DNA from 3 places in the Collibacillus ludicampi genome. Region 1 is predicted to be linked to each of the others. Evidence: riboswitches for the same ligand, from Rfam matches in the RefSeq annotation. Region 1 holds a riboswitch; each other region holds the start of a gene.
What was found. A riboswitch is a leader RNA that binds a small molecule or an ion and turns the genes downstream of it on or off. The one in region 1 is predicted to bind cyclic di-AMP.

Region 1 (4,185 bases):
CGCTATTCTGCCAGGGTCGTGTGTCGATCCTATGGTCGGAAACCCGTAAATGGAAGCTAATCCGAATATGCAGGAACCCAAGCAGACAAGTGAATACGTACGAAAACCGGCTGTTTTAATTTTATGATCAAATTGATAGTATCGCTCTCTTTCAAGCCCCATAATTGCTCCCACAACAAAAGCAAACAGCAATCGAAATAAGATCACGAAATCGTCATAGTATGTGTGGAAAAGCCAATCCAAATCATTCACCCCAGTTAGAATCTTATAAACACCTCTTTGTGTGCAATGACTTGAAATTGAACGAATAAACCTCATAGGAATATCCGCACACGACTTCAAAATGGTTCCCTTTATTTTGTTTTAGTGTACTATAAAAATGTACGTAATTCGAGATGAACAAATATGTCTGACAATCAACCTCGACGACGTTGTGTCAGCAACCTTTTGATGTGGCGCACCCAACCACAAGAATGGCATGACATTCCGTTTGTTGCGTGATCTCCCCTTGTATCCTACAATAAGTGGGCGTAAAGATTCATGAGATAGGAGGATGGAAGGATGACCAGCGATAAAAACAAACCTGTGTTTCATACATATGAAGAAGTGGAACAAGCGGTCATGGATAAAGTCAATGAACGCATCATCAAGGGACGTTTTATGACCGGACTCCTGAACGGGGTGTATTCTGAGGAGCAGATTCGGGAATTCGCCTTGATCTACAGTTATTACAGCCGCAGTTTTCCGCGCGTCCTGGGGGCTGCCGTCGCTGCTGTAGAGCCGATTGACAAATGGTGGGTGCCGCTTGTCGATAACCTCTGGGATGAAGGGGGCCGTGGAAATCCGAAGGCATATCATTCGAAACTGTATCGTACCTTTTTGGAATCGGCTGCCCCTGATGTGTTCATCAGTGATGAGCATATTCCCGATTATCCGGTAGCACCGCCAGCGAAACGCGCGGTTGATACGTTTATTCGCTTCCTGCAAAATGCGACACCGTTAGAGGCGATGGCTGCTGTTGGGTTAGGTTCGGAGTTGTTTGCGGGGGAAGTCATGGGGCTTATAGGCAAAGGTCTGCAACATCCAAATTATAACAAGACGAGAAAGTTGAATGTGACATTCTGGTTGGTGCATGCCGATACACATGAACCTCGCCACTATCAGCTTTGTAAAGATATTTTGGTGGAATACAAAGATCCCGCGGATTTGCAGCGGATCTATCAGGCGGGCGTGTATATCGCCATGTCGGAAGCGGAGTTCTACGAAGGTATCTATGAACGCATGATGGCTGTCGCGGAAGGGCAAAGGATCTAACCTCTGATGGTCGCGGCGTGTACAGGAGGAAAATCGAGAGCCATTCTCTGTAATACGACAAGAGAATATATCATCCAATCCATACTCGAATTTCATCCGAGATTCTTGTTGTAACAGCTTCAAGCAACAGTTGTCAAGAACAGCGGATCCGCATATAATTGTATGTACAATTTCATAGCTCCATCGCTGAATTCCGAAAGGAAACGGGGGAACCATCTTTTTGGGGTGAATCCAGTCGTCTGATTGGTAGGACAATCTCTTAAGTCCGAACCCGGCAGCTAACTTCGTAAGCGTTTAAGAGAGGAGTGATGAGCGATGATTCGTAAATTCTTGTACCGTACCCCCCGTAGGTATCCCCTTCGGGGGTTTTATTTACCGGATCTGATTGAAGATGGCTGGTACGGGTTTGACGAACCGGATGATTTACAACATTCGCCTGACGAATACGAATGGAACAAGAAGGAAGTTGAACTTCACGATTATTTGAAAAATCAACAAATCCAACACAGGCTTTCCCAGTTAACCAGAAATAACCGGTCTACTTGCAAACGTATGGATGAAACATCCGGTGAAAACATGACTTCATGATCTGTTCAATAATCAAAATATTATATGTATAAGGACTTGTGTAGAAAATTAACGAAAAGGAGGCGGAGACTCATGGAACAGATCTTGTTTGATCATGAAGAAACGACCCGTACCCGCCATGTAGGGTTCATTAAAGGCGGAAGACGATTTGATTTCACCTTGACGTATTCGCAACATTTTCTCGGCAAGACGATTGTGACTTGCCTTCAGACGGGACGAAGCGCGTTATTGGACATACATGATATCCATATTCCGGATATCCTTTCATCCAAGTTCGGTTTGAATGATGAAGAAGCGCGCCATTTGGCAGGTTTCTTGGAAACACCTTTAAGCGATCGGATGATACACACACAGTACTGAAATCTCTTTCGATGTTGAACCCGGAAGATTCCGGGTTTCTTTTTTTCCTGTCTCGCGATTCAGCCATTTCCTTGTTGAGCAGAGAAAGGCGGGAAAGACAGTAAACGTATATGTCCGAGACTCGGACATGACCCACGGATTCGCCCGCTCCTTTTCATTACCAACCCATACGAACATCACGATGGAGATTTTTAATGGGGTACTCCATGTGTTTCGAAAGTTTTGGTATGGTTCGCCCGTTCGCGCTGTAGGAATGGGGGTAACCAACTTAGTTGATGACAGTGTGATGCAATTGGATCTCTTTTCGGACAAGGTAAGAAAACGGGAGCTAGGCTATACAATGGACAAAATCCGTGCCAAGTATGGTGCTACTTCTCTTATGCGTTGTGCCTCTTTAACGAAAGCCGGCATTCTTCCGGAAAGAGCTTCGAAAATTGGTGGGCACTATGCATAAAAAGACATGAACGCAATCACGCGTCATGTCTTTTCTTAAGAGGTTAAATATCAGCAAAAATATGGTACCAATCTTCATTAACACAAACAAGAGGTGATCTTTGTGACTCGCCGTGCAATGCTTACGGAACGTGGAAATAAACTTTGGGAAGGTTCTCGCATGATCTTGCCGGAGCATCGGGCGGCAATTGCAGAGTATGAATATAAACAACGTTTATTGACAAAGCCAACCCTCGATAGCGATAAATTAGAAGAGATGAGCCGAAAGTTGTCGGAAGCCTTGCAGGATGAGAAACGAATCACCATTCACGTCTTTCATCCAGAAGGAATTGAACGGGTACATGTACTTCCGAAGAAAATTGATATTTCGACGCGGATACTTGTCGGACTCAGTACGTTGGGAGAACGGACTATTCGGATCAAGCTAGATGACATCATTGATATTGAACACTAAAGAATGACTCGATCAGCGTTGTAGATACAATCCATGCGATTCATTTACTAATATTTTCAAATAACTTCTTTATAAGGAAATAAAGTATATATCCCCCATAACTGATAAATAGGTTTTTCATTATTTCAAGATAATTTAGGTTTTTATTTACAAAATAAGAAACCAGTATAAAAGTAAATGCAAAAATAACAAAATTTAACAAGTTATTTATTATTGTTTTCATATGCTCCTCCATTTATATAACTTATCGAAATATATGGCGAGCATGACTTTAAGTCAGCCTCGCCATATATCTATTTAATTCAATAGTGAATATTCAATCAACATAAGGTAAAACTTCTGCAGTATAGGAATAAAACTTAGAGCCTATAAATGAATCTCCCATATAATACATATCCAAACAACTATAATAACAAGATGTATATCTAGTCACCCAACGATAGTCAACATATGATTGAATCGTAATATCACCTTTTATTACTTTATCTGAAAAATATCCAGTAACTGCAGCAGCTATGAATGAAGCAGCACTTTTAGGAAGACCATATTTACTTTGTAAAAAGTTGGTGGCTACACCGACACCAGTGGAGATTGCCGAAGTAATAATATATTTTGGAATCACATAGGTAGTTGAAAAGCTCCCATCCCAATTTTGAGTACCACCATCAACAGAATTTGGTTTTACTTGAACATTTCCTTGATTTAATTTGACCTTAGAGTTTGTAGCGGCGAAAGAGGGAGTCGCACTTGTAATCGCAATAGCAGTTATGAGAGAACCAATTAAGAATCGTTTTTTCATTCCATATCCTCCTTATAATTACTTTATACCAATATATTTCATCATTAGTATTAAATATCCTGTTAAAATTTTGTAAATATTCGATTTTATATAATTAATGTAATGTCTATACATTAAGAATGACAAAATATTCCTCATAGAGGATGGCCCAAACTTCTTTTACCTAGCGCATAAGATCAGCTGTTAAGCTCTATCGGTGCAAGCTCGACTTCCTTTC
Region 2 (4,185 bases), 2.8 Mb from region 1:
TTATTCAATGAAGAACAGGATTTTTACGAGTGTCATGAACTGTTTGAGCTCGCATGGAAGGCGGAAACGGAAGAACCCTTGAAGTCTTTTTACAAAGCGATGGTACAAGTGGCGACCGCACAGTTTAAAATAAGGCAGGGATATTTGAACGGTTTTCGTAAATTGTACAGCTATTGTTCTGATGTTTTACGTGAACTGCCTCCGGTGTATCAGGGGATTGACATGGTGAAACTTCGTCATGATTTTACGGAGCAATTGCGCAAATTGCCGCAAGATGATTTTATTGAAGAGGGAACCTATGCGCAATATGGTCTGGATTTTCTCAAACTCCATGTGATTGACTTTTGAAAAACCTGTACAAAAGGGAGGGCAACTCCTTTTAAGTAAGGATGAAGCGGAATGAGAAGCTTACGTGAACGGTTAAAAAGTTATAAGAAGGATATGATCCATCACGAGGCTGCGCCCGCCATCGAATCATTGGCAGAGGAATTCGAAGAGCAAACATCCGTTTTTCCCGAATCCGCGCTCGAGTCTGTGCTTCCGGGATGCGAGGAGATGACGCCGTATGGCCCTTGTTATTACCGCGATGTTCGCTTCGACGTACTGACAGCTCATGGACATTACCCGTTAGCCCGCACGCTCCACCTGCCCTTAGATGTTTTCTATAAAGTGTGCAAGGTGAAGGACGGGCCGCATGAGTGGGATGAGGTTTGCTTTTTTGATACAGAGACAACAGGACTTGGATCGGGTGCAGGAACTTTCATTTTTCTGTTCGGAATCGGCTTTTATGAAGAAGATGAATTCGTCATTCGTCAGTATTTTTTGCGTTCCTATACGGAAGAGCGAGCGCTTCTCTGGTCACTAGCCGAACTGCTGAAAAGGTTTCGGGTCATCGTTTCCTTTAACGGAAAGGGATTTGATTGGAAATTACTAGAAACTAGATTTTCGATGGCACGTCTGCAAGTACCGTCTGTGATTCATCTGGATCTCCTTCCTCCTTCCAGGCGGTTGTGGAAAAAGATTCTTGGTAACTGTAAATTGACGACTATAGAACAGGAAGTCCTAGGATTTTCACGCAACGATGACATTCCGGGTAAGAAGGCACCCGAGATATTTTTCGCGTACTTGTCGGACGGAGATGCCCGTCCTCTTGTAGGGGTATTTACACATAATGTCCATGACATTCTGACACTTGTAACGTTATCTGCACATATCGGAATGATGGTGGAACATCCGTTACATATGGCGACACATCCTGAGGAATTGTTCGGTTTAGCACGCTGGTACGATGAATGGCTGCAAGGTAAGACGAGTGAGGCTTGTCTGGTGAAAATCGCCGAGATGGATGAGACGAATGAATATGCGAGGGAAGCCATGTGGAAGCTTTCCCTTTTTTATAAACGGCTCGGTCAATATGAAAAAGCGGTCTTGCTCTGGCATGAGTTGTTGGATGGACATGGAATGTGGCAAACCGCACCGCGGATAGAACTGGCCAAGTATTATGAGCACAAGATGCGCGACTATCAGCGCGCCTTGCGATTCACAGAAGAAACGATCGCATTGCTGCAAGAAAAACGCTCGCTCGTTCGTTCTCTGTACATCGATCACGAATTGAAAGAACTGTTTCATCGGCATAACCGTCTCAAGAATAAAATGAGAAAAGCGGTAAACGACAGTGTTCAACAGCGATAGACATAAGGCTCCTGGCAAAAGGGAGCTTTTTTTGTTTCATTTGAAAAAAAGTGGCGAGAAAAGAAGGAATTTGGCATTTTTTCGCGAATTTTAGTAGAGCAGAGAAATGTGATTTCAAACCAGATAGAAAATTTGCCGAATCTGACAGACGGTCAGTACGGGGGACGATTTATTGGGGTGAATCGCTTGCATGCGTAGGGGACCTCTACCCGAACCCGACAACTAACCTCGGAGGCACAGGAGGAATGGAAGTGAAGAAAGGTGTCAGAGCTCTACTATTCGCAGGTACGATTGGAGTATCTTTTCTCACCGCATCGACAGCCATGGCTGCGGAAACTGACTGGAACGTCCTGCTGAAGAAAGGTTCCCAGGGAGAGAAGGTCATCGAATTACAACAAGACTTACGCTTGTTAAACTATTTTACATATCCAACAAATACAGGATACTATGGCGAAGTTACAGAAGAGGCGGTCAAAGCGTTTCAAAGGGATCATGGTATTCAAGTCAACGGGATGGTCGGGAAAACAACCGGGACATATATCGAAAAGGAACTGAAAGCAAGAGGCCTGGATACAAATTCTATCCAGAAAGCGAATGTTGTTGAAATCGCTAAAAAATACCTGGGTACCCCCTATCAATATGCGGGTATGAGCCCATCCGGATTTGACTGTTCCGGTTTCGTAAAATATGTATATGCACAACGAGGTGTCGATTTGCCGCGTACTTCCCAAGAGATGTATAACACGGGAACAACGGTTTCCGATTTAAAGCCTGGCGATCTGGTATTCTTCTCTACATATGAACCGGGTCCTTCACACGTAGGGATTTACATAGGTGATAACCAATTTATCTCTGCAACGAGTTCCAGCGGTGTGAAAATCGATAGTTTTAGCAACCAATACTGGGGACCTCGTTATATTGGGGCGAAGCGAGTGATGTGATTTCATGAAATTCACAGTTGCGTGTGCGGATTGGTTTTCAATGATTCAATGACGTGGGGGTAGGAGTAGTCACGTTTTCATCCATGGACTCCTACGAAGCAGGCGGCTCACCTGGCAGGTGGCCGCTTTTCTGTTACTTAGGTTGCGCAACTTACCCGATGACCATTTTCCAGAAGAATGCCCCCATGATGCCCACAAGTACAACTGCCATAACATTTGCCCGGAAAAACGCCAATACGACCGAAAGGACACCGCCAGCAATCGACGATGCTATGCTTCCTGTCGAACTGAGTATTCCGGGAAAAATGAGTGCACCCAATGCTGCGAAAGGAATCAATTGAAAAAATCGGTTTAGAAAAGGAGGGAATCGTACATGCTGTAATAAAACCATAGGAAGCATGCGAGGCAAATATGTTACGAGTCCCATTCCAATCACGAGTAACCAAAGATGTTTCATGACTCATCTACCCCTTTTGGAAATAGTAGGGAACCGATGATAGCGGAGATAATCGTTGAAATGATGATCTCCCATCCGCCAGAGATACCGGAGAAGAGTGGTACCCAATGAAGGATCGTTTGCATTGTCATGGCACAGAGAGTGACCACGAAGATGGGCAGTGATTTTCGCAATGAAGGGATTAATAAGCCAATAAACATGGCATACAAAGCGATTCCCATACTGGATTGAATCGACTCGGGTAGGCCAGCAGCAACGAACAATCCCGTCCAAGTACCAAGATTCCATGCGCTAAAAGCTGTCAGGTTGAGACCCAATAGAAATACAGGATGTAAACGTTGTTCCTTCTGCAAAGAGGCGACGGTGAATGTTTCATCGGTGATCCCAAATGCTAAAAGTGCCATCCAGTTTTTTGAAGTCCCTTTATATATCCTTTGAGAAATCGATGCAGTCATGAGAAAATGTCGTAAATTCAGAATAAAAGTAGTCAAAAGGATTTCCCAAGGTGTGGCGCCAAGTGAGAGTAATTGTACGCCAACAAATTGGCTTGCCCCGGCATAGATGAGAAATGACATCATCATGGTCGCATACGTGGGGACTCCTGCAGATTTCGCAACGAGACCGAATGTAATTGCGATAGGTATATAACCGACGGCGATCGGCATCCCTGTTTTCACGCCTTGGAAAAACTGTTGCCGATGGTAAAATCGTATGTTTCTCCCTTGTAGATCGATCGTTTCTTTTGTTTCCGCTTGCATAGACGTACCCTCCCGCATAAAGTATAATATATTATACTTTAGGTACGTTATATTAAACAAGAGGGGGAGGATGGGGGCGCTTTGGAGCACATTCATATCAAGATCGGGAAAAACCTGCATCGTATACGCAAAAACCGGGGATATACTCTTGACAAAGTAGCTGAACTCACTGGGGTTAGCAAAGGAATGTTGGGACAGATCGAGCGAGGGGCAACGAGTCCAACGGTCACGACATTGTGGAAGATAGCCAGTGGACTGAATATATCCTTTTCTTCCTTGATCGAAGAAGAGAGTCCTGCTGTTTCTGTCATATCCCTTGCAAATATTCGTCCACTTC
Region 3 (4,185 bases), 2.0 Mb from region 1:
CAGCGACAAGCTCACCCTGCCGTCACTGCGCGTACGATTCTATGATATGTACACCCAATTAGACTTTGGGATTAAAAAAAGGAATTCGCGGTATGTTGTCGAAATCAATAGTATTATGAAAAATCATACGCCGAACCCGACCCCTACTACAATTGAAGATCTCCAAAAAGAACGCGATTTGCTGAAAAATCAAATTGCTGAACTCACTGCCAAACTGAAGTGGTATGAGGAGCAGTTTCGTCTTAGCCAACAGCGCCGGTTTAGCTCTTCGAGCGAACGAACGAATGCCGATCAGCTTGAGCTTTTTAACGAAGCCGAGGTGGAGGCAGATCCCACTGTAGAGGAGCCTACCCTCGAAACCATTACGTACCGCCGCTCCAAAAACGCGGCCACCGGGAAACCAGCTTGAAAACCTGCCTGTGGAGACGATCGAGTATCGCCTGCCATCTGAGGAGCAGGTTTGTTCGTGTTGCGGTGGTTCTTTGCATGAAATGAGCACGGAGATACGGCAAGAGCTGAAGATCATTCCGGCCGAAGTCAAAGTGGTCAAGCATGTCCGTTACGTCTACTCCTGCCGCCGTTGTGAGCGTGAGGAGACAAGTACGCCGACAGTCACAGCTTCTATGCCTGCCCCCGTCTTTCCGGGGAGTTTGGCTTCTGCTTCCAGTATGGCCTATATCATGAGTCAAAAATATGTGGAGAGCATGCCTCTCTACCGACAAGAGCAACAGTTTGCAAGCCTGGGGATTGAGTTGTCTCGTCAGACCCTGGCCAACTGGATCCTCTACGGAGCGAATACCTGGTTGAGTCTGCTCTATGATCGCATGCGCGAGCACTTACTCAAGCAGGACATCTTGCACGCAGACGAGACGACCTTACAAGTGCTCCGTGAACCGGGCCGGGCCGCACAGACAACTTCTTATCTATGGCTGTACCGTACCGGGAGAGAAGATCCGCCCATCATCCTCTATGACTACCAGACGACACGGGCGAGCAAACACCCGCGTCAGTTTCTTTCCGGTTTCAAAGGATACCTGCACGTCGATGGCTATGCGGGTTACCATGGGATACCGGATGTGACCCTGGTCGGTTGTTGGGCTCACGCCCGGCGCAAATTCGATGAGGCACTCAAGGCGCTGCCTGAATCGAAGCGCTCGTCACCGGTAGCAGCCAAAGAGGGACTTACTTTCTGCAATCAACTCTTTGCGATTGAACGTGACTTAAAGGAGTGCACGCCTGAGGAACGTTACCATATCCGTCAAGAACGCAGCCGCCCTGTGTTGGATGCTTTTTTGGCATGGCTTCGTACTCAGAAACCGAAAGTGCTGCCCAAAAGTGCGTTCGGTCAGGCCATCTTGTATTGTCTGAACCAGTGGGAAAAATTAGAGGCGTTTTACAAGATGGGCGATTGGAGATCGATAACAACCGAAGTGAACGCGCGATCAAACCGTTTGTGATCGGTCGCAAAACTGGTTGTTCTCCAATACCCCGCGTGGTGCAAAGGCGAGTGCGATCATTTACAGTATCATAGAGACAGCGAAAGAAAATGGATTACATCCCTATTTCTATCTTACCTATCTCTTTGAGAAACTACCTAACCTAGATATGAAAGACAAAGATTCCTTAGATCAGCTTCTCCCTTGGTCAGAAAGCCTACCGCTTACCTGCCGGGCTATAAAAAAGAATACGTAAATCATACGAAAATCCCCATCTCTTCGAAAGGTGGGGATTATTTTACGCTTACGTCGACTGCTAATGTGTTGACAGAGGACCAACTGGAAATCAAACATGCGCTTGATAAAGCGAAGAAAGAATTTCAAGATATAGAAAAGTTACATGAAGCGATCGAGAAGGCAAGAGACCTGGAACTTCAACAACTTGAAGAAGAAATTGGGGAGGAGTTTGAGAATTATATATCTCATGTTTATGAAGCGTTTGAAGAAAGTTGCACGGACTTACTGGAAATCAAATTCACATATTTGGCGAGGCTTTATGAATTCCGCAAGCAATTTGACGAACTTGCAGAGCTGGTACAAGAAGTCGAAAAAATTCGCAAAAGATCGGGTATTACCTTTGGATCTGAGCGTTTGAATCACTTATCCACGCTTGCGCTAATCTCAGCGAGCTCGCGAGATGAACAACCCATGTACCGTATTCATGACAACGAAATCAATGATATCTTTATCGATGGGAGAATTCATAAGTATCCGCAAGTTTACGCGTTCTATAAATATGGAAAAGTATATCGATCCGAGGAAGAAGCGATGACATACATCAAGGAAAAAGAGACAGAATGCTAGGGGAACATCCACTTCCGTTTGTAAACATACTCCAATAAGACTCAGCCGATTTCGCTGAGATTTTTTTGTAACATAATTATAACATTTTAACTAGAGGATTATTTGTACTTCTGTAGAATATTTTTCTACATCATTCTACAAAAAAGTTTGTCGATGAGACAGAAATCTGCCGAATCTGACATGATGTCAGTACGGGGGATATTTTTCGGGGTGAATCGCTTCAAGGCGTAGGGTACCTCTACCCGAATCCGTCAACTAACCTCGGAGGCATAGGAGGAGAGAAATGAAAAAGGTAAGTATGGGCTTTATCTTCACAGGCATGGTGTGCCTTGCAGCGAGTCTGGCACCGCAAGCGCATGCCGCTGCGGATTCACTGGAAATTATGGTCGATAATCAGATCGTGCAATTTCCAGATGCCAAACCATTCATCGATGAGAATGGCCGAACGCAAGTTCCTGTTCGTTTTGTAGCCGATCAGTTGGGCTTCAAAGTCAATTGGAAGCTGGAAAACGGCTCAGTGAAAGTCATGCTGGCAAAAGACGCAAAGTCGATCGTATTGAAGGAAGGTGAAACAGTAGCGACCATTAATGGACAACCTGTCTCTCTGGATTCGAGTGTAATGATTAAAAACGACCGGACTTTTGTACCGCTTCGCTTTATCGCCGAATCTGTCGGCAAATACGTCAACTGGGACGAGAACCGAAACGCTGTTTCCATCTCATCGGACAAGCCGGTGATGATGATGGCCGATGTATCACCTACTCCCTTGAAACCGGCCACACGTTCTTTGAATGACGAGAATAAACCTTCTATTACATCCCAATCTTCAAGCATGATTGCGTATGCTGAGAAATATATCGGGGTTCCGTATGTTTGGGGCGGGACAAGCCCTGACGGATTTGATTGCTCCGGATTTGTGCAATATGTGTTCAATCACTTTGGGGTGCAGTTACCGAGGACAGCTTCCGACATGTATTCTGCCGGCACTCCTGTGAGCTCTTTGCAACCCGGAGATCTGGTATTTTTCTCAACATATGCATCTGGTGCATCCCACGTGGGTATTTACATAGGGAATAATGAGTTTATTTCGGCCACTTCCTCCCATGGCGTGAAAATCTGTAATCTCAATGACCCTTATTACTGGGGACCACGTTATATTGGAGCGAGACGATTCTAAAGGCACGGAAAAGAGCACCGTATGAGAACGTTTGGTCGTTCTTTTGGGTGCTCTTTTCTTTTCGAGGATTGTGAATTTCGGTCATACTATAAAGGAAGAGAGATTCGACCATGTTTGAGAAATGTTGAACGATCGTAGGAAGGCGAATTGTTCATGTGAGGTGAGTAGTCATGAAAGTCGTTAGTGCTTGTTTAATGGGGTGTGAATGCCGCTATGATAAAAAATCAAATTGGCATCAAGAAATTGAACAACTTGTTAAAGAAGGGAAAGCGATACCGGTCTGTCCGGAACAGTTAGGAGGACTTCCAACCCCACGCAATCCTGCCGAAATCGTCGGAGGAGACGGTTTTGATGTCTTGGATGGTAACGCGAGAGTCATAGATAATCAAGGAAATGATGTGACGCAAATGTTCATTGATGGTGCTTATCAAGCACTAAGAATCGCTAAGATAGTGGGTGCCACAGAGGCGATTTTAAAGGAAAGGAGTCCATCGTGCGGCAGTCGTCAGATATATAATGGAACTTTCTCCAAAATGAAGAAGGAGGGGGTCGGTGTGACAGCGGCATTGCTAATCAGAAATGGAATTCGTGTACAGTCGGAAGAAAGCTTGGAGTAGTATTTCCATCCCTTGTGAAAATGTAGATATCGAAGTATATGAGGATATTCATCCTGAATGAACGGGTGGGGGTATTAGAGAGGGTGAGTGC

Region 2: linked by a shared signal. The riboswitch ahead of DNHGIG_RS18745 (C40 family peptidase) and the one ahead of DNHGIG_RS04755 (hypothetical protein) in region 1 are both predicted to bind cyclic di-AMP.
Region 3: linked by a shared signal. The riboswitch ahead of DNHGIG_RS14830 (C40 family peptidase) and the one ahead of DNHGIG_RS04755 (hypothetical protein) in region 1 are both predicted to bind cyclic di-AMP.

Annotation. Positions count from the first base shown of each region.
Region 1 covers NZ_BOQE01000001.1:929,116-933,300, reverse strand. The annotation lists gene DNHGIG_RS04765 (MgtC/SapB family protein) at 1-243, opposite strand, end outside; gene DNHGIG_RS04760 (iron-containing redox enzyme family protein) at 562-1,314, shown strand; cyclic di-AMP (ydaO/yuaA leader) riboswitch at 1,489-1,622, shown strand; gene DNHGIG_RS04755 (hypothetical protein) at 1,630-1,902, shown strand; gene DNHGIG_RS04750 (DUF3055 domain-containing protein) at 1,975-2,262, shown strand; gene DNHGIG_RS04745 (DinB/UmuC family translesion DNA polymerase) at 2,264-2,716, shown strand; gene DNHGIG_RS04740 (YolD-like family protein) at 2,819-3,169, shown strand; gene DNHGIG_RS04735 (hypothetical protein) at 3,486-3,968, opposite strand.
Region 2 covers NZ_BOQE01000001.1:3,706,312-3,710,496, reverse strand. The annotation lists gene DNHGIG_RS18755 (DUF309 domain-containing protein) at 1-348, shown strand, start outside; gene DNHGIG_RS18750 (ribonuclease H-like domain-containing protein) at 400-1,692, shown strand; cyclic di-AMP (ydaO/yuaA leader) riboswitch at 1,816-1,945, shown strand; gene DNHGIG_RS18745 (C40 family peptidase) at 1,944-2,633, shown strand; gene DNHGIG_RS18740 (AzlD domain-containing protein) at 2,785-3,090, opposite strand; gene DNHGIG_RS18735 (AzlC family ABC transporter permease) at 3,087-3,848, opposite strand; gene DNHGIG_RS18730 (helix-turn-helix domain-containing protein) at 3,930-4,185, shown strand, end outside.
Region 3 covers NZ_BOQE01000001.1:2,926,471-2,930,655, forward strand. The annotation lists gene tnpB (IS66 family insertion sequence element accessory protein TnpB) at 1-45, shown strand, start outside; gene DNHGIG_RS21200 (IS66 family transposase) at 47-409, shown strand; partial or broken gene tnpC (IS66 family transposase) at 420-1,531, shown strand; gene DNHGIG_RS21205 (transposase domain-containing protein) at 1,474-1,692, shown strand; gene DNHGIG_RS14825 (hypothetical protein) at 1,641-2,300, shown strand; cyclic di-AMP (ydaO/yuaA leader) riboswitch at 2,458-2,585, shown strand; gene DNHGIG_RS14830 (C40 family peptidase) at 2,584-3,477, shown strand; gene DNHGIG_RS14835 (2-thiouracil desulfurase family protein) at 3,648-4,094, shown strand.